3 regions of the Streptomyces sp. NPDC033174 genome follow, and region 1 is predicted to be linked to each of the others. Evidence: riboswitches for the same ligand, from Rfam matches in the RefSeq annotation. Region 1 holds a riboswitch; each other region holds the start of a gene.
The links. Region 1 has a riboswitch for cobalamin ahead of ACZ5VC_RS07700 (ribonucleoside-diphosphate reductase subunit alpha). Riboswitches for the same ligand answer to the same signal wherever they lie in the genome.
Positions count from the first base shown of each region.

Region 1 (7,399 bases):
CTCGGGGGAGTTGATGTGCTTGTAGAGCGTGAGCACCAGGTTGTTGGAGACGATCGAGTCGCCCGTCGCGAAGAACGCGACCAGTCGGCCGATCATGTGCTGCTCGCCGGGGGTGAGCTTGGCGAGGTCGGCGACGTCGGAGTGCAGGTCGACCTCCTCCACCGTCCAGGTGTTCTTGATCGCGTCCCGGTAGCGCTCGTAGAAGTCCGGGTAGCGCATCGGCCGCAGGGTCAGCTCGAAGCCCGGGTCCAGAAGGTTCTTCTCGGCGTTGGTCGTCGTCATTACTGGCAGGCCTCGCAGGACTCGGGGTTCTCAAGGGAGCAGGCGACGGCCTCTTCGGGCGTGGCCTGTACGGGGATCGGCGCGGCGGCGGCCGCGCGGGCGATCCGGGTCGCCGGGCGGGAGCGCAGGTAGTACGTCGTCTTCAGCCCCCGCTTCCAGGCGTAGGCGTACATCGAGGAGAGCTTCCCGATGGTCGGCGTCTCCAGGAAGAGGTTCAGCGACTGCGACTGGTCCAGGAACGGCGTGCGGTCCGCCGCCATGTCGATCAGGCCGCGCTGCGGGATCTCCCACGCCGTGCGGTACAGCTCGCGGACATCGGCCGGGATCCAGCTGAAGCCCTGCACCGATCCGCTCGCCTCGCGCAGCGCCTCCCGGGTCTGCGCGTCCCAGACGCCGAGCTTCTTCAGCTCGTCGACCAAGTAGCCGTTGACCTGGAGGAATTCACCGCTCAGCGTCTCGCGCTTGAAGAGGTTGGAGACCTGCGGCTCGATGCACTCGTACACGCCCGCGATGGAGGCGATGGTCGCCGTCGGGGCGATGGCGAGCAGCAGCGAGTTGCGCATGCCGACCGAGGCGATCCGGGCGCGCAGCGCCGCCCAGCGCTCCGGCCAGTTCAGCTCCACGTCGTAGTGGTCGGGGTGCAGGACACCGCGTGCGGAGCGGGTCTTCTCCCAGGCGGGGAGCGGGCCGCTCCGCTCGGCGAGGTCCGTGGAGGCCTCGTACGCGGCGAGCATGATCCGCTCGGCGATCCTCGTCGACAGGGCGCGGGCCTCGGCCGAGTCGAACGGCAGCTTCAGCTTGAAGAAGACGTCCTGGAGGCCCATGGCGCCCAGGCCCACCGGGCGCCAGCGGGCGTTGGAGCGGCCCGCCTGCTCGGTCGGGTAGAAGTTGATGTCGACGACCCGGTCGAGGAAGGTGACGGCCGTACGGACCGTCTCGTCGAGGCGCTCCCAGTCGATGTCTCCCGAGGCGAGCACGAACGCGCCGAGGTTGACCGAGCCGAGGTTGCAGACGGCCGTCTCGCCGTCGTCCGTCACCTCCAGGATCTCGGTGCACAGGTTCGAGGAGTGGACCGTGTGGCCGGGCTCCGCCGTCTGGTTCGCGGTGCGGTTGGACGCGTCCTTGAAGGTCATCCAGCCGTTGCCGGTCTGGGCGAGGGTGCGCATCATGCGGCCGTACAGATCCCGGGCCGGCATGGTCTTGCGGGCCAGGCCCTTTGCCTCGGCCGCGCGGTAGGCGGCGTCGAAGGCGTCGCCCCAGAGGTCGACCAGCTCGGGCACGTCGGCCGGGGAGAACAGCGACCACTCGGCGTCGGCGTTCACCCGGCGCATGAACTCGTCGGGGATCCAGTGCGCCAGATTGAGGTTGTGCGTACGGCGCTGGTCCTCACCGGTGTTGTCGCGGAGCTCCAGGAACTCCTCGATGTCGGCGTGCCAGGTCTCCAGGTAGACGGCGGCGGCGCCCTTGCGACGGCCGCCCTGGTTCACGGCGGCGACGGAGGCGTCGAGGGTCTTGAGGAACGGCACGATGCCGTTGGAGTGCCCGTTCGTGCCGCGGATCAGCGAACCGCGGGCGCGGACGCGGGAGTACGAGAGTCCGATGCCGCCGGCGTGCTTGGAGAGCCGCGCCACCTGGTGGTAGCGGTCGTAGATCGAGTCGAGCTCGTCCTGCGGGGAGTCCAGCAGATAGCAGGAGGACATCTGCGGGTGCCGGGTGCCCGAGTTGAAGAGCGTGGGGGAGGAGGGCAGATAGTCGAGCCGGCTCATCAGGCCGTACAGCGCGGCGACCTCGTCCAGCGCGCGGACGCTCTCGTCCTCGGCGAGCCCGGCGGCCACCCGGAGCATGAAGTGCTGCGGGGTCTCGACGACCTTGCGGGTGATCGGGTGCCGGAGCAGATAGCGCGAGTACAGCGTCCGCAGACCGAAGTAGCCGAAGCGGTCGTCCGCGTCGGGGTCGATGAGCGTGTCGAGCCGTGCCGTGTGGAGACGGACGAACTCGGCCGTGCGGTCGGCGATCAGGCCCTCGCGGTGGCCGACGGCGACCGACGCGGAGAACGACACGGCGCCCTGGCCCGCGGCCTCGTCCGCGATCGTGCGGGTGAGCAGCCGGGCGGCGAGCCGTGAGTAGGCGGGGTCCTCGGAGATCAGGCCGGCGGCCGCCTCGGTGGCCAGCTCCCGCAGTTCCGCCGCGTCCGAGCCGGCGTGCCGGCCGCGCAGCGCGGCGGCGGCGACCCGTCCGGGGTCGGTGTCGGGCAGATCGGCGGTGAGGTCGGTCAGGATCCGCAGAAGCACGGTCCCGGGTCCGTCGGTCTCGATCGCCGATGCCGGATCGGCGGGCGCGATGGTCACGTGGGGGCTCTCCCTCGCTCGGCTCGGGGCCGGCGGGGGAGGCGGCGGGGCGCACGGGCACACACCGGCGAGCGGTGGATGCGCGGCGTCCACCGGCCCACTCCACGAGGCCCGGACGTCTTCGGCGCCAGGACCGGACGGACCAGGCGCACCATCGGCAGGTGTTCGGACTTGAGGGTGCGCAAACGCACCTGACACACCGTTGCGGGACAGTTCCGGATTCGCACCGGATTCCCCTGCGGCGACAGCGAGCATGAGCATACATGTGGGGGGAGATGGATGCGTCACCCCCCACATGTTGTGTCTTCGCGCGTGGAGGGCGGTCAGAGCTCCAACGCGTAGGTGAGCAGCGGCGCGAGCTCGGGGACCGGTGACCAGTCCCGCTCGGGGGTCCTGGTGAACCCCAGGCGCTCGTAGATCCGGTGCGCGGAGACCATGGCGTGCTGGGTCGACAGCACCAGCCGTACGCAGCCCTCGGTCGCCCGTGCCCGCTCCACACAGGCCCGTACGAGAGCCTCCCCGACGCCCCGCCCCCGCGCGTCCTTCGCGACCGCGAGCATCCGGAACTCGGCCTCGCCCTCCCGGGCGACATCGGCCCAGGGCCCGCCGGAACCGACGAACGTCACTCCCCCGAGCAGCCGTCCGGCACGGTCGACGGCGACCAGGACCTCGGCCTGCGCGGCGCGCCGTGCCACGTCCCGCAGGACGTGCAGATAGGCGTCGTCGCCGCCGAAGTCCAGGAGCCCGTCCCCGAGATAGGCCTGCGCAGTGATCTCGCCCAGCTCCTCGTACTCGGCGGGGGTGACGCGTCTGAGGGTGAAGTCCATGGGGATCAGTGTGCCCGGCGGGCACGGCGAAGGGCCCGGAGTTTCCTCGCGTAGACTCCGGGCCCTTCGTGCGCTGGTCAGTGGCCGCCCGGCGCCCCCGCCGTGGCCGGCGGCAGCTCCACCTGCACGCCCGGGTCGCCCGCGTCCGCCGTGTAGTCCGACGGGGACGTCTCGTCGATGCCGTCGGGGGCCTTGAGGGCCCGCAGGACGAAGGTCAGGACCACCGTCACCACCACATTGAGGACGAACGCGGTGAGACCGATGTAGCCGATCTCGCCGATGCCCGGGATCTCCGCGGACGAGCCGCCGAAGTGCTTCTGCGTGGGGCTCGCGACGCCGTACGCGGCCGCCGTGCCGTAGACCATGCCCACGGCCCAGCCCGCGAGCAGCGCCCAGCGGTGGCACCAGCGGGTGAACAGACCGCCCACCAGCGCCGGGAAGGTCTGCAGGATCCAGATGCCGCCCAGCAGCTGGAAGTTGATGGCGACGGTCTTGTCCATGGTGAGGACGAAGGCCAGCGCTCCCACCTTCACCAGCAGCGACACCAGCTTGGACACCTTGGTCTCCTGCTCCGGAGTGGCGTCCGGCTTCAGGAAGTCCTTGTAGATGTTGCGGGTGAAGAGGTTCGCGGCGGCGATCGACATGATGGCCGCCGGGACCAGCGCGCCGATGCCGATGGCGGCGAAGGCGACACCCGTGAACCAGTCCGGGAACATGTTCTCGAACAGCTGCGGGATGGCCAGCTGGCCGTTCTTCACCTTCACGCCCGCGGCAATCGCCATGAAGCCGAGCAGCGCCAGCAGCCCCAGCATCAGTGAATAGAGCGGCAGGATCGTGGTGTTGCGGCGGATCACGTCACGGCTGCGCGAGGAGAGCGTCGCGGTGATCGAGTGCGGATACATGAAGAGCGCGAGGGCCGAACCGAGCGCGAGCGTCGCATAGCCCCACTGGCCCATCTCCCCGGGCACCAGCGCGCCGCGCGGCTTGCCGGTCGCCGGGTTGATCTGCGCGTACGCCTCACCGGCCCTGGCGAAGATCTCGTCGAAGCCGCCGAGCTTGATCGGGATGTAGATGATCGCCACCGCGATGACGATGTAGATCAGCGTGTCCTTGACGAACGCGATGAGCGCCGGGGCCCGCAGACCCGAGGAGTAGGTGTACGCCGCCAGGACACCGAAGGCGATCAGCAGCGGCAGGTCCTTGACGAACCAGTGGGTGGTCTCGCCGCCGCCCACGCCCATCACGTCGAGCACGGCCTGGATGCCGACGAGCTGGAGCGCGATGTACGGCATGGTGGCGAGGATGCCGGTGACCGCGACCGCCAGGGAGAGGCCCTTGGAGCCGAAGCGGCCGCGGACGAAGTCGGAGGTGGTGACGTAGCCGTGCTTGTGCGACACCGACCACAGCCGCGGCAGGAAGGTGAAGATCAGCGGATAGACCAGGATCGTGTACGGCACGGCGAAGAAGCCCGCGGCGCCGGCCGCGTAGATCGCCGCCGGGACGGCCACGAAGGTGTACGCGGTGTAGAGGTCGCCGCCGAGCAGGAACCAGGTGACCCAGGTGCCGAACGAGCGCCCGCCCAGGCCCCATTCGTCCAGGCTGTTCTCGTTCTCCGCTCTGCGCCAGCGCGAGGCGAGGAAGCCCAGGACCGTGACGGCCAGGAAGAAGAAGATGAAGACGGCGAGTGCGACGCCGTTCACGCCGTCCTTCACTTCGACGCACCTCCCTTGCGGGCGCGCTGGTCACGCTGCCACAGCTGGTAGGCGGTCATGGTCAGCGCGGTGGAGATGAGGACCCAGAGCATCTGGTACCAGTAGAAGAACGGCATGCCGAGGAACGTCGGCTCCACCTTGGCGTAGGAGCTCACCCAGAGCATCGCCACGAACGGCACGACGAGGCAGAGCGCCACCACCACCCTCACGGGCGTGACGGCAGGTTGCTTTTCTTGTGACATACGGCGTTTCCGTCCCCTCGCTGAACACCATGGCTCACCTGCGTAATGCGCAGGAAATCTAGGGGACGGTTTCGCCTGATGGAACCCCCGTCCGAATAACGGACGAGTATCAGTGCCCCGACACCCGTCACGTATTCAGGAGGCCAAAGGTTCACGGCAGTTCGGCCGCTGGGCCGGTCGGCGGTCCGGCAGGTCGGAGGTTCAGCCGTTGGGGCGCTGGAGCCTCGCGACGAACTTGTACCGGTCGCCCCGGTACACCGACCGCACCCATTCCACCGGCTCGCCGTTCCCGTCCAGTGAGTGCCGGGACAGCATCAGCATCGGCAGGCCGACGTCGGTGCCCAGCAGACCCGCCTCGCGCGGCGTCGCCAGGGACGTCTCGATCGTCTCCTCGGCCTCGGCGAGATGGACGTCGTACACCTCCGCCAGCGCCGTGTAGAGGGAGGTGTACTTCACCAGGGAGCGCCGCAGCGCGGGGAAGCGCTTCGCGGACAGGTGGGTCGTCTCGATCGCCATCGGCTCGCCGCTCGCGAGCCGCAGCCGCTCGATCCGCAGCACCCGCCCGCCCGCGTTGATGTCGAGCAGCCCCGCGAGGGTGTCGTCCGCCGTGACATAGCCGATGTCGAGCAGCTGGGAGGTGGGTTCGAGCCCCTGGGCCCGCATGTCCTCGGTGTACGAGGTGAGCTGGAGCGCCTGTGACACCTTCGGCTTGGCGACGAAGGTGCCCTTGCCCTGGATGCGCTCCAGGCGGCCCTCGACCACCAGCTCCTGGAGGGCCTGGCGCACCGTGGTGCGCGAGGTGTCGAACTCGGCCGCGAGGGTGCGCTCCGGCGGCACCGGGGTGCCCGGCGGGAGCGTCTCCGTCATGTCGAGCAAGTGCCGCTTGAGCCGGTAGTACTTGGGCACGCGCGCGGTGCGGGTCGCGGCCCCGCCCTCGGTCTCCGTACCGCCCCCGTCCGTGGCCATGGCCTGCCTTCCCGACTCCTGCGCTGCTGCCGTCACCGGCTCCTCCGTCTGTAGCGGCTCACATGGTGGCACGGACCGGTCACAGGTCGTCGCTCCACCTCAGGTGTCGGTCCGGTAACGGACGCGACTGCCCTTCTTATACACCCTTGACACCCCTAAAGGTCTAGGCCAAGCTCCGGGTACTGGTCTAAACCATTAAAGACCAGGTCCCAGCCCCACGGGCAGTACCCGCCGCGCATGTCGCAGGTCCTGGCATGTCTCGGCGGAGCGGAGTTCTCGGGCGGTGGTGGGGGAAGTCTCTTGCATCCCTGAGGAGGGTGTCGTGAAGCGCAAGCTCATCGCGGCGATTGGTGTCGCGGGCATGATGGTCGGCATGGCCGCCTGTGGCAGCGACAAGGGTGACGGCGGCAAGGAGGCGGGCGGCGACAAGACGCTGACCGTCTGGGTCATGGACGGTTCGGCTCCCGACGCCTGGATCAAGCAGGTCAACAAGGAGTTCGAGGCCAAGCACAAGGGCGTCAAGGTCAAGGTCGAGATCCAGCAGTGGAAGGGCATCCAGGAGAAGGTCACCACGGCCCTGTCCGAGGACACCCCGCCGGACGTCCTGGAGCTCGGCAACACCCAGACCGCCGGTTACGCCGTCACCGAGGGCCTCGCGGACCTCACCGCCGACAAGTCGAAGCTCGGCTACGACGGCTGGAACAAGGGCATGCTCGCCTCGAACGAGCTCGACGGCAAGCTCTACTCCGCCCCCTGGTACGCCGCCAACCGTGTCGTCGTCTACGACAAGGCCCTCTTCAAGAAGGCCGGCGTCACCCCGCCGAAGACCCGCGCCGAGTGGATCGACGGACTGAAGAAGATCAAGGCGTCGGACTCCAAGGTCCAGCCCATCTACCTGCCCGGCCAGAGCTGGTACGTCTACGCGGGCCTCCTGTGGGACGAGGGCGCCGACCTCGCCGTCAAGGACGGCGACAAGTGGAAGGGCAACCTGTCCTCCCCGCAGGCCGCCGCCGCCATGAACT
Region 1 covers NZ_JBVIPQ010000002.1:306,540-313,938, forward strand. Annotated here, with positions in the region: gene ACZ5VC_RS07695 (ribonucleotide-diphosphate reductase subunit beta) at 1-282, opposite strand, end outside; gene ACZ5VC_RS07700 (ribonucleoside-diphosphate reductase subunit alpha) at 282-2,630, opposite strand; cobalamin riboswitch at 2,770-2,891, opposite strand; gene ACZ5VC_RS07705 (GNAT family N-acetyltransferase) at 2,954-3,457, opposite strand; gene mctP (monocarboxylate uptake permease MctP) at 3,535-5,169, opposite strand; gene ACZ5VC_RS07715 (DUF3311 domain-containing protein) at 5,166-5,411, opposite strand; gene ACZ5VC_RS07720 (GntR family transcriptional regulator) at 5,613-6,377, opposite strand; gene ACZ5VC_RS07725 (extracellular solute-binding protein) at 6,700-7,399, shown strand, end outside.

Region 2 (7,399 bases), on a different contig from region 1:
GAGCAGCTGCTCCAGGCGGGCGATGTCACCGTAGGACTCGGCCCGCGCCATCGGCGGTACGAGATGGTCGACGAGGGTCGCGTGGACGCGCCGCTTGGCCTGCGTGCCCTCGCCCGGGTCGTTGACGAGGAAGGGGTAGACCAGCGGCAGGTCACCGAGGGCGGCGTCGGGGCCGCACGCGGCGGACAGACCCGCGTTCTTGCCGGGCAGCCACTCCAGGTTGCCGTGCTTGCCCAGGTGGACCATGGCGTCGGCGCCGAAACCGCCGTCGTCCGCCGAGGCGGCGATCCAGCGGTAGGCGGCCAAGTAGTGGTGCGACGGCGGCAGGTCGGGGTCGTGGTAGATCGCGATCGGGTTCTCGCCGAAGCCGCGCGGCGGCTGGATGAGGACCAGCAGATTGCCGCGCCGCAGCGCGGCGAGGACGATGTCGCCCTCCGGGTTGCGGGAGCGGTCCAGGAACATCTCGCCGGGCGGCGGGCCCCAGTGCCGCTCGACCGATTCCCGGAGTTCGGCCGGCAGGGTCGCGTACCAGCGCTTGTAGTCGGCGGCCGGGATACGGACCGGGTTGCGGGCGAGCTGCTCCTCGGTGAGCCAGTCCTGGTCGTGGCCGCCCGCCTCGATCAGCGCGTAGATCAGCTCGTCGCCGTCGCCGGAGACGAGACCGGGTACCTCCTCCCGGCCGAAGTCGTATCCCTCGGTCTGGAGGCGGCGCAGCAGGGCGACGGCGGAGGCGGGGGTGTCGAGGCCGACCGCGTTGCCGATGCGGGAGTGCTTGGTCGGGTACGCGGAGAGGACCAGCGCGAGGCGCTTCTCGGCGTTCGGGATGTGCCGCAGACGCGCGTGGCGCACGGCGATCCCGGCGACCCGGGCCGCGCGCTCGGCGTCGGCGACGTACGCGGGCAGGCCGTCCTCGTCGATCTCCTTGAAGGAGAAGGGGACGGTGATGAGGCGGCCGTCGAACTCGGGCACCGCGACCTGGCTGGCGGCGTCGAGCGGCGAGAGGCCCTCGTCGTTCTCCTCCCAGGCGCTGCGCGGGCCGGTCAGGCACAGCGCCTGCAGGATCGGTACGTCGAGGGCGGCGAGCGCGCCCGCGTCCCAGGCCTCCTCGTCGCCGCCGGCCTGCGCCTCGGCGGGCTTGGTGCCGCCGGCCGCGAGCACGGTGGTGACGATCGCGTCGACGGAGCCGAGGCGCCGCAGCAGTTCGGGCTCGGGAGCCCGCAGGGACGCCACGTACAGCGGCAGCGCCTGGGCGCCCTTGTCCTCGATGGCGGCGCAGAGCTCGGCGACGAAGGCGGTGTTGCCGCTCATGTGGTGGGCGCGGTAGTAGAGCACGGCGACGGTCGGGCCGTCGGTGCGTCCGGGAGTGCGCTCCAGCGGGCCCCACGTCGGCGCGGCGGCGGGCGGCTCGAAGCCGTGGCCGGTGAGCAGGACCGTGTCGGACAGGAAGCGGGCGAGCTGTTCCAGATTGTCCGGTCCGCCGTGCGCGAGGTAGGCGTGCGCCTCGGTCGCGACACCGATGGGGACGGTGGAGGCCTCCATCAGCTGCGCGTCGGGAGCCTGTTCGCCGGTGAGGACGACCAGCGGCTTCTGGGCGGCGCGGAGGACGTCCAGTCCCTCCTCCCAGGCGCGGACGCCGCCGAGGAGGCGTACGACGACCAGGTCGGCGTCCTCCAGGAGGGCGGGCAGGTCGCCGGTCGTCAGCCGGGACGGGTTCGCGAACCGGTAGGCGACCGGACCGCCGGCCGCGCGGGCGCTGAGCAGGTCGGTGTCGGAGTGCGACAGCAGCAGGATCACGTGCGCAGGCCCTTCCTCGGGGTTGTCCGCGCCCCGGGTGGTCGTATGGACGGCGGGAGTTCCTGACTCACCGGACCTTTCGGCCGGCTCACAGTGGCGGGACCGCGCCGGAATCTCACCGGGCTTCCTCCCTAGGGTCGTGGACCCTGTGCCGTTCTGCATAGTAGAGGCTGCCCGTACCGGGCAGGGGGGCGCCCGCGAGCACGTGGGTATGCTCGCCGCCATGCCGCCCACCCCACCCACAACGCCCAACAGGGGCGAACCTCTCATACGGGACCGTGGCGACGCCTGTCCCGGGGCGCTCCGGCTGCACCCCGCCGATGACGGGCGCCTGGCCCGACTCCGCCTGCCCGCAGGCAGGTTGACGCGCCGTCAGGTACTCACGCTGGCCGACGCAGCGGAGACTCTGGGTGACGGGCATCTCAGCATCACCTCGCGTGGCAACGCCGAGCTGCGGGGCCTGGGCGAGGGCTGTGGGGCGGATCTCGCCGAGCTCCTCGCGGAGGCCGGTCTGCTGCCCTCCGAGACGCACGAGCGTGTCCGGAACGTGGTGGCGTCCCCGGCGGCGGGTCTGGACGGACTGGGCTCCGGCGACGTGCAGTTGTGGGCCCGGGAGCTCGACGCGCTGCTGTGCGCGACGGACTGGGCGGCGGCGCTTTCCGGTCGTTTTCTCTTCGTCCTCGACGACGGACGGGGGGATGTGGCGGGACTGGCCGGCGATGTGACCTTGATCGCAGAGACCGGGGACGTGCCCCGGGGGATCGGGGGTGCGGCGCGGGGGGCGGCGATTCCGGCGCACGAGTCCTCGGCACCGGAGCTCGCGGAGGTGCCACGGGAGCTCGCCGGCGCGGCGCGGGGGGCTGCGGACGCGGCGCCGGAGCGCATCGATGTGTCACCGGCCACGGCGGGTGCCGCGCGGGTGACCCTGCACGTCGGCGGCCGTGCCTTCCGTGTCGCCGCCGCCGACGCCCCCCGGGCCGCCCTCGTCGCGGCGGAGGCCTTCCTCGCGGCCGCCCGCGCGGCCGGAAACGGCGCCTGGCGCGTGCGCGAGCTGCCCGCCGGGCAGGAACCGGACGTGGCGGCGTACGCGGAGCGGGCGGGGATCGCGGCGGAGCCCGTACCCCCCGCGCCCCTGCCCACCGGCGCGCCCCCCGCCCCCGGCCTCCTCGGCGACACCGCGCTGTCGGTCCTCGCGCCGCTCGGCCGCCTCTCCGTCGCCCAACTGCGGGCCCTGCTGCCCGCCGTGGACACCGGCGAAGTGCGGCTCACCCCGTGGCGCGGCGCGGTCGTCACCGGCTTCGCGGACCGCGCCGCCGCCGGGGCGCGGCTGCGGGAGCTCGCGGCCGAGGGCCTGATCACCACCCCCGAATCGCCCTGGGCCGGCGTCGGCGCCTGCACCGGGCGCCCCGGTTGCGCCAAGTCCCTCTCCGACGTCCGCGCGGACGCCGCCCCCGGCCTCACCGGCGGCCTCGCCCCCGGCCCCGGCGGGCTGCCCGTCCACTTCTCCGGCTGCGAGCGGCGCTGCGGCCATCCGCACGGCGCGTGGGTGGATGTGGTCGCGACGGCCGACGGCCAGTACGACGTGAACGGCGTCCCCACCCCCCGTACCTCACTGGCCGCCGCGGTCTCGGCGGCCCGTACCCGTCCCCGTACCCCTCCCGGCACCACGAGATGAGCGAGAGCAGAGTGTTCGACTACGAGAAGGACGGCGCGGAGATCTACCGCCAGTCCTTTGCCACCATCCGCGCCGAGGCGGATCTCGCGGGCCTGCCCGCCGACGTCAGCCAGGTCGCCGTACGGATGATCCACGCCTGCGGGATGGTCGACCTCGTCCGCGATCTCGCCTACACGCCCCAGGTGGTGGCCCGCGCCCGCGAGGCGCTGCGCGCCGGGGCGCCCATCCTGTGCGACGCGCAGATGGTCGCGAGCGGCGTGACCCGCAAGCGCCTGCCCGCCGACAACGACGTCCTCTGCACACTCTCCGACCCGTCCGTGCCGGGGCTCGCCGCCGACCTCGGCACCACCCGCAGCGCCGCCGCCCTGGAGCTGTGGCGGGACCGCCTCGAGGGGTCGGTCGTCGCCATCGGCAACGCGCCCACCGCGCTCTTCCGCCTCCTGGAGATGATCGAGCAGGGCGCGCCCCGCCCGGCCGCCGTCATCGGCATACCGGTCGGCTTCATCGGAGCGGCCGAGTCCAAGGACGCGCTCGCCGCACATGTGTCGGGCGTCGACCACCTGGTGGTCCGGGGACGCCGGGGCGGCAGCGCGATGGCCGCGGCCGCGATCAACGCGATTGCGAGTGAGGTGGAATGAGCGGGCAGCCCTTGCTCGGGAAGCTGTACGGAGTGGGCCTCGGCCCCGGCGATCCGAACCTGATGACCGTACGGGCCGTCCAGGTCATCGCCGAGGCGGACGTCGTGGCGTACCACTCCGCGCGCCACGGCCGGTCGATCGCCCGCTCGATCGCGGCCGCGCACATCCGCGAGGACCACATCGAGGAGCGGCTGATGTACCCGCTCACCGTCGAGACGACGGACCACCCCGGCGGCTACCGGGGCGCGCTCGACGACTTCTACGAGGAGGCGTCGGCCCGGCTCGCCGAGCACCTCGACGCCGGCCGCACGGTCGCCGTCCTCGCGGAGGGCGACCCGCTCTTCTACGGCTCGTACCAGCACATGCACAAGCGGCTCGCGCACCGCTACCCGACCGAGGTCGTCCCCGGTGTCACCTCCGTCAGCGCGTCGGCGGCCCGGCTCGGCACCCCGCTGTGCGAGGCCGAGGAGGTCCTGACGATCATCCCCGGCACGCTGCCGGAGGAGGAGCTGACGGCCCGTCTCGCCGCGACCGACTCGGCGGTGGTGATGAAGCTCGGCCGCACCTTCCCGACGGTCCGGCGCGCGCTGGAGCGCGCGGGACGCCTGGAGGACGCGCGGTACGTCGAACGCGCCACGATGGAGGGCGAGCGGACGGGGTCCCTGGCGGACATCGACGCGGACTCGGTCCCGTACTTCTCGGTGGCCGTGCTGCCGTCCCGTATCGACGCGGTGGTCCCCGAGGCGCGCGAGCGCGGCGAGGTCGTCGTCGTCGGCACGGGCCCGGCGGGCGCGCCCTGGCTCACGCCGGAGTCCCGGGGGGCGCTGGCGAACGCGGACGACCTCGTCGGATACACGACGTATCTGGACCGGGTGCCCGTACGGCCGGGGCAGCGCCGGCACGGCTCCGACAACAAGGTCGAGTCCGAACGGGCCGAGTTCGCCCTGGACCTGGCCCGTCGGGGGCGGCGCGTCGCCGTCGTCTCGGGCGGCGACCCGGGCATCTTCGCGATGGCCACGGCGGTACTGGAGGTGGCGTCGCAGGAGGCGTACGCGGACGTTCCCGTACGGGTCCTGCCGGGCGTGACGGCGGCGAACGCGGCGGCGGCCCGCGCCGGCGCCCCGCTGGGCCACGACTACGCGACGATCTCGCTCTCCGACCGGCTCAAGCCCTGGGAGGTCATCGCGGAACGCCTGCGCGCGGCCGTGACGGCCGACCTGGTCCTCGCCCTCTACAACCCCGGCTCCGCCAGCCGCACCTGGCAGGTGGCGAAGGCCCGCGAACTCCTCCTGGAACACCGCGCCCCGGACACCCCGGTGGTCGTGGCCCGCGACGTCGGCGGCCCCTCGGAATCGGTCCGAGTGCTCCCACTGGTGGACCTGGACCCGACGGAGGTCGACATGCGCACGCTGCTCCTGATCGGCTCCTCCCAGACCCAGGCGGTCCGCCGCGGCGACGGCGCCATGGTGGCGTGGACCCCGAGGCGGTACCCGGAGGGGTAGGAACGGGCCGGGCCACGCGGTGGCCGGGGCGGACCGGGGGGTGGCTGGTTTCCGGCCCGGACCCCGGTCCTGCCCGGGGCCCGGCCTCCCGGATCGGGCACGCCAACCACCCCGTGCCACGGCCCCGGCTGGCGCGTGCGGCCCCACCCCCGCGCTACCGGTGTGTTCCAGCGCCCGCGCCCCAGGCCCCGGGCCCATTGAGGAGGCCCCGGGCCACGTGCCGCCGCAGCCGCCTTGTCACGGGAGGCGGCCGACATCCCGCCGCGATGCGAAACCGCCGCCCACCCTTCATCCCAGCCCTTGCTCCATCTATCGATAGTCGATAGATTCCCATCGTGACTCGATGGAAGGGTGGGCTATGGGAAAGCTGACAGTGGCCGCGCTGCGCGCCGTGCTTGTGGTGGTGCTCGCCGGCACCGTGTGCGTACAGGCGCTAATGGTGTGGGCGTTGGCCACCGACCCGGAGGACGGGTCGCTCCCGCTGACCCCGCTGCGCGTGCTCACGATCCTGGGCTTGGTGTCGGCCCAGGTCGGCCTGGTCTGCGTATGGCGGCTGGTGACGATGGTGCGACGCGGAACCGTGTTCTCCCACGCGGCCTTCCGGTATGTGGACGTCGTGATCGGCGCGATCGTGGCGGCTGCCCTGGTGTGGTTCGCGGTCACGGCCCTCAATGCGCCGGGCCAGCGGGAAGACCCGGGTGTCACCGTCATCATGGGCGGGATTGGCGTGGCCATCCTGGGGGTCGCGCTCTTCGTGCTCGTGCTGCGGATGCTGCTCGCCCAGGCTGTCGCGCGTGACGTCGAAGCGTCGCAGATGCGGGCCGAGTTGGACGAGGTGATCTGATGCCGATCGCCGTCGACATCGACGTGATGCTGGCCAGGCGGAAGATGTCCGTGGGCGAGCTCGCGGACCGCGTAGGGATCACCCCCGCCAACCTGGCGGTACTCAAGAACGGCCGCGCCAAGGCGGTGCGCTTCGCGACGCTCGCCGCGCTCTGCGAGGTGCTGAGTTGCCAGCCGGGCGACCTGCTGCGCTGGGAGGCCGAGGACGTCGAGGGCGGATGACGTGCCCCAGGGCGGACGGGAAATCTGGAAGTAGGTCCAATCCGGGGAGCAGGACCGAAAGCCGGTTCTGCCCCTGGCCGGTGAACAGCTCCTCCGGCATCGCGACGTCGAAGGAGCTGCGACGGTGCGCCGGCTCGGCTGAGGGCAGAGGACGACCACAGGTCGCCTGACCCGGCGGCCCAGGCCGGTGCCGCGGCCGGCCCAAGCCGACCCGTGGCGTCAGCCCAGAGGCCCCTCGTCCTCGGTCTGCGGCGCCCGCGTCGACAGTTCCGCCCACACCAGCTTGCCCGGCCCGTTCCTGTCGGTGACGCCCCAGCGGTGGGCCAGCACGTCGACCACGGGCAGCCCCCAGCCGCCGCTCGCGTCCTCGCCCGGCAGTGCCATGAGCGGGCGGACCTCGGAGGCGTCGTGGACCTCGATCCGGAGGCCGTCCGGGACGGGGGCGAAGCGGGTCTCGATCTCCCGGCCCGGTACGCGCGCATGGCGCACGGCGTTGGTGAGCAGCTCCGAGAGGACGAGCGAGGCACTGTCCTCGATCCGGCTCAGCCCCCAACCGGCCAGCGCGGCACGCAACTCCGCCCGCGCGCGCCCGACCGAACGCGGGCTGCGGCTCCAGCGCCGGACCATCGTCGGCTCCTGTTCCATCAGGCCACCTCCACGCCGTGGATCATCCGGGGCCCCACGTCGACGCCGTGGGCGGCGAGCCAGAGGGCTCGCCGCCGCTG
Region 2 covers NZ_JBVIPQ010000004.1:397,998-405,396, forward strand. Annotated here, with positions in the region: gene cobN (cobaltochelatase subunit CobN) at 1-1,794, opposite strand, end outside; cobalamin riboswitch at 1,832-1,965, opposite strand; gene ACZ5VC_RS15410 (cobalamin biosynthesis protein CobG) at 2,006-3,469, shown strand; gene ACZ5VC_RS15415 (precorrin-8X methylmutase) at 3,466-4,107, shown strand; gene ACZ5VC_RS15420 (precorrin-2 C(20)-methyltransferase) at 4,104-5,609, shown strand; gene ACZ5VC_RS15425 (DUF2975 domain-containing protein) at 5,968-6,453, shown strand; gene ACZ5VC_RS15430 (helix-turn-helix domain-containing protein) at 6,453-6,674, shown strand; gene ACZ5VC_RS15435 (ATP-binding protein) at 6,894-7,319, opposite strand; gene ACZ5VC_RS15440 (hypothetical protein) at 7,319-7,399, opposite strand, start outside.
Region 2: another riboswitch for cobalamin. It lies ahead of cobN (cobaltochelatase subunit CobN); the one in region 1 lies ahead of ACZ5VC_RS07700 (ribonucleoside-diphosphate reductase subunit alpha).

Region 3 (7,399 bases), on a different contig from region 1:
GCCAGTTGCTCATCAGGCTTTCGAGACGTCACGGGGGCAGTCTTCCCGCTGTCGGCCCGAAAGCCCAAACGGAATGCGCATCGCCGCTGTCGCGGGCGGTCCCGGGGAGGCACGGGCGGGGCTGCTCGGTGGGTGCGCGGGGGTCACATGAGGGGGGTGAGAAAGCGGCGCAGCGCCTCTTCGTAGCGGGCGGGGTCGGCGTTCCACATCGCGGCGTGCGGGGCGTTCCTGACGGTGTGCAGGGAGACGAGCCCGGGACGGCGGGCGGCGAGGTCGCGGGAGGGCTGCCAGGGGGCGAGGGTGTCGTCGGGCCCGTGGAAGACGAGGGTGGGTACGCGCAGCGCGCCCGGGTCGGCCGCTGCCCGGAGGCGGCCGCCGTGCAGACCGGTGCGCCCCTGGGCGGCCCGGACGGTGAGCGGCAGCAGCACGGCCGGGACGCGGCGGGCCGCGGCGAGGGCCCGCAGGGTCGTCTCCCAGTCCAGGACGGGCGAGTCCAGTACGAGGCCGCTGATCCGGTCGCGCAGACCGGAGTTGGCGGCGGCGTGCAGGGCCATGGACGCGCCGGTGGACCAGCCGTGCAGGACGACGCGCTCGGCGCCGAGGCGGACGGCGTGCCGGATGGCGGCGTCCACGTCGCGCCACTCGGAGTCGCCGAGGTGGCCGAGTCCGTCCGTGGGACGCGGTGCGCCGGCGTCTCCGCGGTAGGCGAGGTCGAGCACCGGGAACCGCAGACCGTTGAGGCACGGGAGCAGGTTCAGCGGATGGCGCAGGGTGGTGCCGAGGCCGTGCACGGTGATGACCCAGGTGGAGCGGGCGCCGGGGACGAACCACGCGGGCAGGGCGCCCAGCTCGCCGGGCACCTCCAGGTCCTCGTAGTCGACACCGGCCGCCGTGGCCGGTGTGCCGCTGTGGAGTTCGGGGGTGAGCCGGACGTGGGTGCCGGTGAGGAGGGTGCCGTGCTCGACGCGCTCCAGCCGGCGCACGACGGTGTCCGCGGTGTGCGCCGCCGTGTCGAGGACCGGGCCGACGACGGCGTGCACGCCGTTGCCCTCGAGGCCGTACGTTCCCGGGCGCAGCGCGGCAAGGCTGCGGGTCAGGGTGATCCGGCCGGGGGCGGTGTCGTGGACGGTGAGCCGGGGGTCACCGGGCAGGGGTCTGCCGGGCCGCGCCTTCAGGGCGGCGTCGGAGGCGTACCGACCGGCCGCGATCGCGGCCGCGCCGACACCGATCAGTGTGGTGACGGCCGCTGCCGTCGCTTTAGCCGGGCGCACTGTCCCAGTGTCGGCGCGGGCGGGGGCGGGTGCCAGTGGGCGCGGACGCCTGCGCCGGCCGACGGCCTGTACGGGCTCGGCCCGCGGTCGGTCGAACCCGCCGCGCGCAGCGCCCGAGGGAGCGTCGGCACGGCGCGTACTCCGGCCGGCCGCCAGCGGGCAGAGGCCGCTGGGCCCGGTCAGCGGCCTGGTCAGCCGGCCGGGTGCGGTTGGCCGTAGGCCTGGAGCTTCTCTCCCGCCTCGTGGAGTTCGGCGTCGGAGAGCAGGGACGGGCTGAGGCCCGGTACGGAGCTCGCGGCGAGCCAGAGGCGGCACATCCACTCCAGCTGCGCGGTGCGGTCGTAGGCCTCGTCGAGGGTGTCCCCGTAGGTGAGGGTTCCGTGGTTCCGCAGCAGGCAGCCGGTACGGCCGTCCAGGGCCCGGAGCGTGTGCGCCGCCAGCTCCCGCGTCCCGTAGAGCGCGTACGGCGCCACGCGGACGGGGCCGCCGAGGGCGCCGCTCATGTAGTGGACCGGCGGGAGCTCGCTCACGAGAGTGGAGACCGCCGTGGCGTGCACGGCATGGGTGTGCACGACGGCTCCGGCGGAGGTGGCGCGGTAGATCTCCAGATGCGTCGGCAGCTCGCTGGTGGGAGCCAGCTCGCCGAGGACGCGGGTGCCGTCGAGATCGACGGCGACGGCGTCCTCGCGGGTCAGCCGGTCGTAGGGGACCCCGCTGGGGGTGACGAGGATCCGCTCTCCCACCCGTACGGAGACATTGCCCGAGGTGCCGACGACCAGGCCGTCCGCCACCGTTCTGCGGGCCGTGTCCACCAGGTCGCGCCACGCCCGCTCGATCTCACGTTCCATACGGCGATCGTGCCAGCCAGGTCGCGAAGACGGCCGCCACGTGATCAGGATCTCTTCTGATGCATCGGGCAGACCGTCCGAAGAGTGAGCGAAGAGGAGGCAATGCCTCGTACGGCCCGTATCCACCGGGCCTACCGCCGGTCACATCGGCAAGCGGAGCGAGAGACCCCCTAATGGGGTCACCACCATGCCCCTCCCAGTTCATCTTCCGTTCACTCAGGTTGCCTACGTTCATCGAGCCACTGACGTCAAACGATTGCCTGGGTAAATGGAACACATCACGCTGCTGCTCGCGATTGTGGTCGTGACAGCTCTCGTGTTCGATTTCACGAACGGTTTCCACGACACCGCCAACGCGATGGCGACGACCATCTCGACCGGTGCCCTCAAGCCCAAGACGGCGGTGGCCATGTCCGCCGTGCTCAACCTCGTCGGCGCGTTCCTGTCCGTGGAGGTCGCCAAGACGATCTCCGGCGGGATCATCAACGAGTCCGGCATCAAGACAGAAGTGATCTTCGCGGCGCTCGTCGGCGCCATCCTCTGGAACCTGCTGACCTGGCTGCTCGGCCTGCCGTCCAGCTCGTCCCACGCGCTCTTCGGCGGCCTCATCGGCGCCGCGGTCATGTCGGCCGGCTGGTCGTCGGTCAACGGCAGCGTCGTGGTCACCAAGGTCCTGCTTCCCGCCGTGGCCGCGCCGATCGTCGCCGGTCTCGCCGCGATGCTCGCCACTCGGCTGACGTACAAGATCGGCAGCCGTACGGACGAGAAGGCCACCGCCAAGGGCTACCGGGCCGGTCAGATCGCCTCGGCCGGTCTCGTCTCCCTGGCGCACGGCACCAACGACGCCCAGAAGACCATGGGTGTCATCACCCTGGCCCTGGTGACCGGCGGCGTCCTCGCCCCCGGCTCCAACCCTCCGATGTGGGTCATCGTCGCCGCCGGTCTGGCGATCGCGATGGGCACGTACCTCGGTGGCTGGCGCATCATCCGCACCATGGGCAAGGGCCTCACCGACCTCCGGCCGCCGCAGGGCTTCGCCGCCCAGACCAGCGCCGCCACGGTCATCCTGGCCTCCTCGCACCTGGGCTTCTCGCTCTCCACCACCCAGTCCTGCTCCGGCGCCGTGATGGGCGCGGGCCTCGGCCGCAAGGGCGGCGTGGTCCGCTGGTCGACCGCGACCCGGATGTTCGTCGCCTGGGGTCTGACCCTGCCGGCCGCCGGTCTGGTCGCCGCCGCCGCCGGGTTCCTGACCGGGCAGGGCTCCTGGGGCGTCGCCGCCACCGCCGTCCTCCTGATCGCCGGTTCCGGTGTGATCTGGACGCTGTCGCGCCGCAAGCCGATCGACCACCACAACGTCACCGACGATGAGATCGCGGAGCCCGCGGGCGTCGTGACGACCGCCATCGCGGCCGTCTCCCCGCCGCCGGCCGGCACCCTCACCGACGACCTCAAGACCACCATCCCGTCGCCGGCTCCCGTCGACCCGGCAGCCCCCAGCGCTCCGGCAACGGTGTAAGGAACGAACCGCATGAAGATCGACTGGGCAGCTCTCGGCACCGTCTTCGGTGTCAGTCTCGTGGCCACCGTCGCCCTGGTGGGCCTCTTCACCCTCGGCATCGTCGGCCTCTCCAAGCAGGAGTCCGCCGCCGCTCAGGGCGGGTCGGCCACCATGGCCCGCACCGGCGCCTATGCCTGCTTCGCGCTGTGCGCGGCGGCCGTGGCGTACGGCATCTATCTGATCGTCGTCTGATCATCCGCACGGCGCACGGCCGGGCGGCTCCCACCTTCGGGTGAGGGCCTCCCGGCCGTCGTGTTTTCCGGGCCCGTTCCAGGGCGCTGTGGGCCTGCGCACAGTGTGCTGCCGCAGGTCAACGGTGAGTTGACGGGCGTTCGGGCAGCGTGGTGGACTGCCGAGGCCATTTACGGCGGCAGTAGAGGAAGTCCGGTGCGAATCCGGCGCGGTCCCGCCACTGTGACCGAGCGCGAGCTCGGGAGCCAGGAACTCTCACCGCCGGTCACGTCGAGCCAGGGCGCGGACCCTGAGTGAGGACATTGCGCCATGCCTGGCCGTAGTACAGCCACAGCTGTCTTCGCGTACGGCGCCACCGCCGGTCTGGTGGCCGATCTGGTTCTCGGCGATCCCCGCCGCGGGCACCCCGTCGCCGCGTTCGGGAGGGCAGCCGGCGCCGTCGAGGGCGTGTTGTGGCGTGACCACCGGGGCTGGGGCGCCGCGCACGCCGCGGTGTGCGCCGGAGGCGCCGTGGCGGCCGCCGCGCTCGCCGCCCGCGCCGTTCGCGGCCGGCGCGCCGCCGCCGTCGCCCTGACCGCCGCGTCCGTCTGGTCCGTCGTGGGCGGTACGTCCCTGGGGCGCGAGGCACGCGCCGTCGGCGGGGCTCTGGCCGCCGGTGACATCGACGTGGCCCGCGAGCGCCTGCCGCATCTGTGCGGCCGCGACCCGCAGGCGCTGGACGGCCCGGGGATCGCCCGCGCGGTCGTGGAGTCCGTCGCCGAGAACACGTCCGACGCCGTGGTGGGGGCGCTGGTGTGGGGCGCGCTCGGGGGCGTGCCGGGCCTGTTGGGCTTCCGCGCCGTGAACACCCTGGACGCGATGGTGGGGCACAAGTCCCCCCGGTATCGCCGGTTCGGGTGGGCGTCGGCCCGCCTCGACGACGTGGCCGGCTGGCCCGGCGCCCGGCTGACCGCCGTCCTGGCGACGCTCGCGGGCGGGAACCCGCGCGGCGCGCGGCGCGCCTGGCGGGCGGACGCCGCCAAGCACCCGAGCCCCAACGCGGGGCCGGTGGAGGCGTCCTTCGCGGGCGCGCTGGGCGTACGGCTCGGCGGCACCCTCTCGTACGCCGGACGGGTCGAGCACCGGCCCGTACTGAACGCAGAGGGCCGCGACGTCGGGGTCGCGGACATCGAACGCGCGGTGCGGCTGTCGCGCCGGGTGAGCGCGCTGGCCCTCGCGGTGTGTGTGGCCGGACGGCTGGCCGCCGGGTCCATCAAGGGGAGGCGTGCGTGAGCGGCGGACTGATGGTGGCGGGGACCACCTCCGACGCGGGCAAGAGTGTCGTCACGGCGGGCATCTGCCGCTGGCTGGTCCGGCAGGGCGTGAAGGTCGCCCCCTTCAAGGGGCAGAACATGTCCCTCAACTCCTTCGTGACCCGCGAGGGCGCCGAGATCGGGCGCGCCCAGGCCATGCAGGCGCAGGCCGCCCGGGTGGAGCCGACCGCGCTGATGAATCCGGTGCTGCTCAAGCCGGGCGGCGACCGCTCCAGCCAGGTCGTCCTCATGGGCAAGCCGGTGGGCGAGTTGAGCGCCCGCGGCTACCACGGGGGAAGGCAGCGGGAGCTCTTCGAGCCCGTGGTGGCGTGCCTGGAGGAGCTGCGGGGCACGTATGACGCCGTGATCTGCGAGGGGGCCGGCAGTCCGGCGGAGATCAATCTGCGGCGTACGGACATCGTGAACATGGGAATCGCGCGGGCCGCCCGCTTTCCCGTCGTCGTGGTCGGGGACATCGACCGGGGCGGGGTCTTCGCGCAGTTCTTCGGGACGACGGCGCTGCTCGCACCCGAGGACCAGGAGCTGATCGCGGGCTATCTGGTCAACAAGTTCCGCGGCGACGTGACCCTGCTGGAGCCGGGCCTGGAGATGCTCCACGGGCTCACCGGGCGGCGGACGTTCGGTGTGCTGCCCTACGCGCACGGACTCGGCATCGACGAGGAGGACGGGCTGCGGGTGTCCCTGCGCGGCGCGGTGCGGGAGTCCGTCGTCGCGCCGCCGGTCGGTGAGGACGTGCTGCGGGTGGCGGTCTGTGCCGTACCCCTGATGTCCAACTTCACGGACGTGGACGCGCTCGCCGCCGAACCGGGTGTGGTGGTGCGGTTCGTGGACCGGGCCGAGGAGCTCGTCGACGCGGACCTGGTGGTCGTCCCCGGCACACGGGGCACCGTGAAGGCGCTGGCGTGGCTGCGCGAGCGCGGGCTCGCGGACGCGCTCGCGCGGCGCGCGGCGGAGGGCCGGCCGGTCCTCGGCATCTGCGGCGGTTTCCAGGCGCTGTCCGAGCACATCGAGGACGACGTCGAGTCCAGGGCCGGGGCGGTCGAGGGGCTCGGGCTGCTGCCGGTACGGGTGCGCTTCGCGCCCGAGAAGACGCTCGCGCGGCCCGTGGGCGAGGCCCTCGGCGAGCGGGTCGAGGGGTACGAGATCCACCACGGCGTCGCCGACGTGCGGGGCGGGGAGCCGTTCCTGGACGGCTGCCGGGTCGGTTCGGTGTGGGGGACGCACTGGCACGGGTCGCTGGAGAGCGACGGGTTCCGGCGGGCGTTCCTGCGGCGGGTCGCGGCCGCGGCGGGCCGCCGCTTCGTCCCGTCGCCCGACACCAGCTTCGGCACACTGCGCGAGGAGCAGCTGGACCGGCTCGGCGATCTGATCGAGGAGCACGCCGACACCGACGCGCTGATGCGGCTCATCGAACAGGGTCCGCCCTCGGGACTGCCGTTCGTCCCGCCGGGTGCCCCGTGAGCCCGGCGGGCGGCGCAGGCACACGACCCGAACGACCGCGTCCCGCACACCGTCGGCCCGAACGACAGCGACCCGAACGACAGCGACCCGAACGACTGCGATTTGAAGGAGCGATCACCCGATGAGCACCCGGTATCCGTTCACCGCCGTCGTCGGCATGGACGACCTGCGGCTGGCGTTGCTGCTCAACGCCGTCAGCCCGGCGGTGGGCGGTGTCCTCGTACGCGGCGAGAAGGGGACCGCCAAGAGCACCGCCGTGCGGGCTCTGGCCGACCTGCTGCCCGAGGTGCCGGTGGTCGCGGGCTGTCGCTTCAGCTGCGATCCGGCGGCTCCCGACGCTCAGTGCCCCGACGGCCCTCACGAGACCGGTCCGGCCGCGTCCCGTCCGGCCCGGATGGTGGAGCTGCCGGTGGGCGCGTCCGAGGACCGGCTCGTCGGTGCGCTGGACATCGAGCGGGCGCTCGCCGAGGGCGTGAAGGCCTTCGAGCCGGGGCTGCTCGCCGCCGCGCACCGGGGAATCCTGTACGTGGACGAGGTCAATCTCCTTCACGACCATCTGATCGACCTCCTGCTGGACGCCGCCGCGATGGGCGCCTCGTACGTCGAGCGTGAAGGCGTCTCCGTCCGGCACGCCTCGCGTTTCCTGCTCGTCGGGACCATGAACCCGGAAGAGGGCGAGCTGCGACCGCAGTTGCTGGACCGCTTCGGGCTCACGGTGGAGGTCGCGGCCTCGCGCGATCCGGAGCTGCGGGTCGA
Region 3 covers NZ_JBVIPQ010000001.1:57,322-64,720, forward strand. Annotated here, with positions in the region: gene ACZ5VC_RS00310 (hypothetical protein) at 1-32, opposite strand, end outside; gene ACZ5VC_RS00315 (alpha/beta hydrolase) at 144-1,271, opposite strand; gene ACZ5VC_RS00320 (class II aldolase/adducin family protein) at 1,463-2,119, opposite strand; gene ACZ5VC_RS00325 (inorganic phosphate transporter) at 2,388-3,635, shown strand; gene ACZ5VC_RS00330 (hypothetical protein) at 3,648-3,869, shown strand; cobalamin riboswitch at 4,006-4,143, shown strand; gene ACZ5VC_RS00335 (cobalamin biosynthesis protein) at 4,179-5,141, shown strand; gene ACZ5VC_RS00340 (cobyric acid synthase) at 5,153-6,643, shown strand; gene ACZ5VC_RS00345 (putative cobaltochelatase) at 6,765-7,399, shown strand, end outside.
Region 3: another riboswitch for cobalamin. It lies ahead of ACZ5VC_RS00335 (cobalamin biosynthesis protein); the one in region 1 lies ahead of ACZ5VC_RS07700 (ribonucleoside-diphosphate reductase subunit alpha).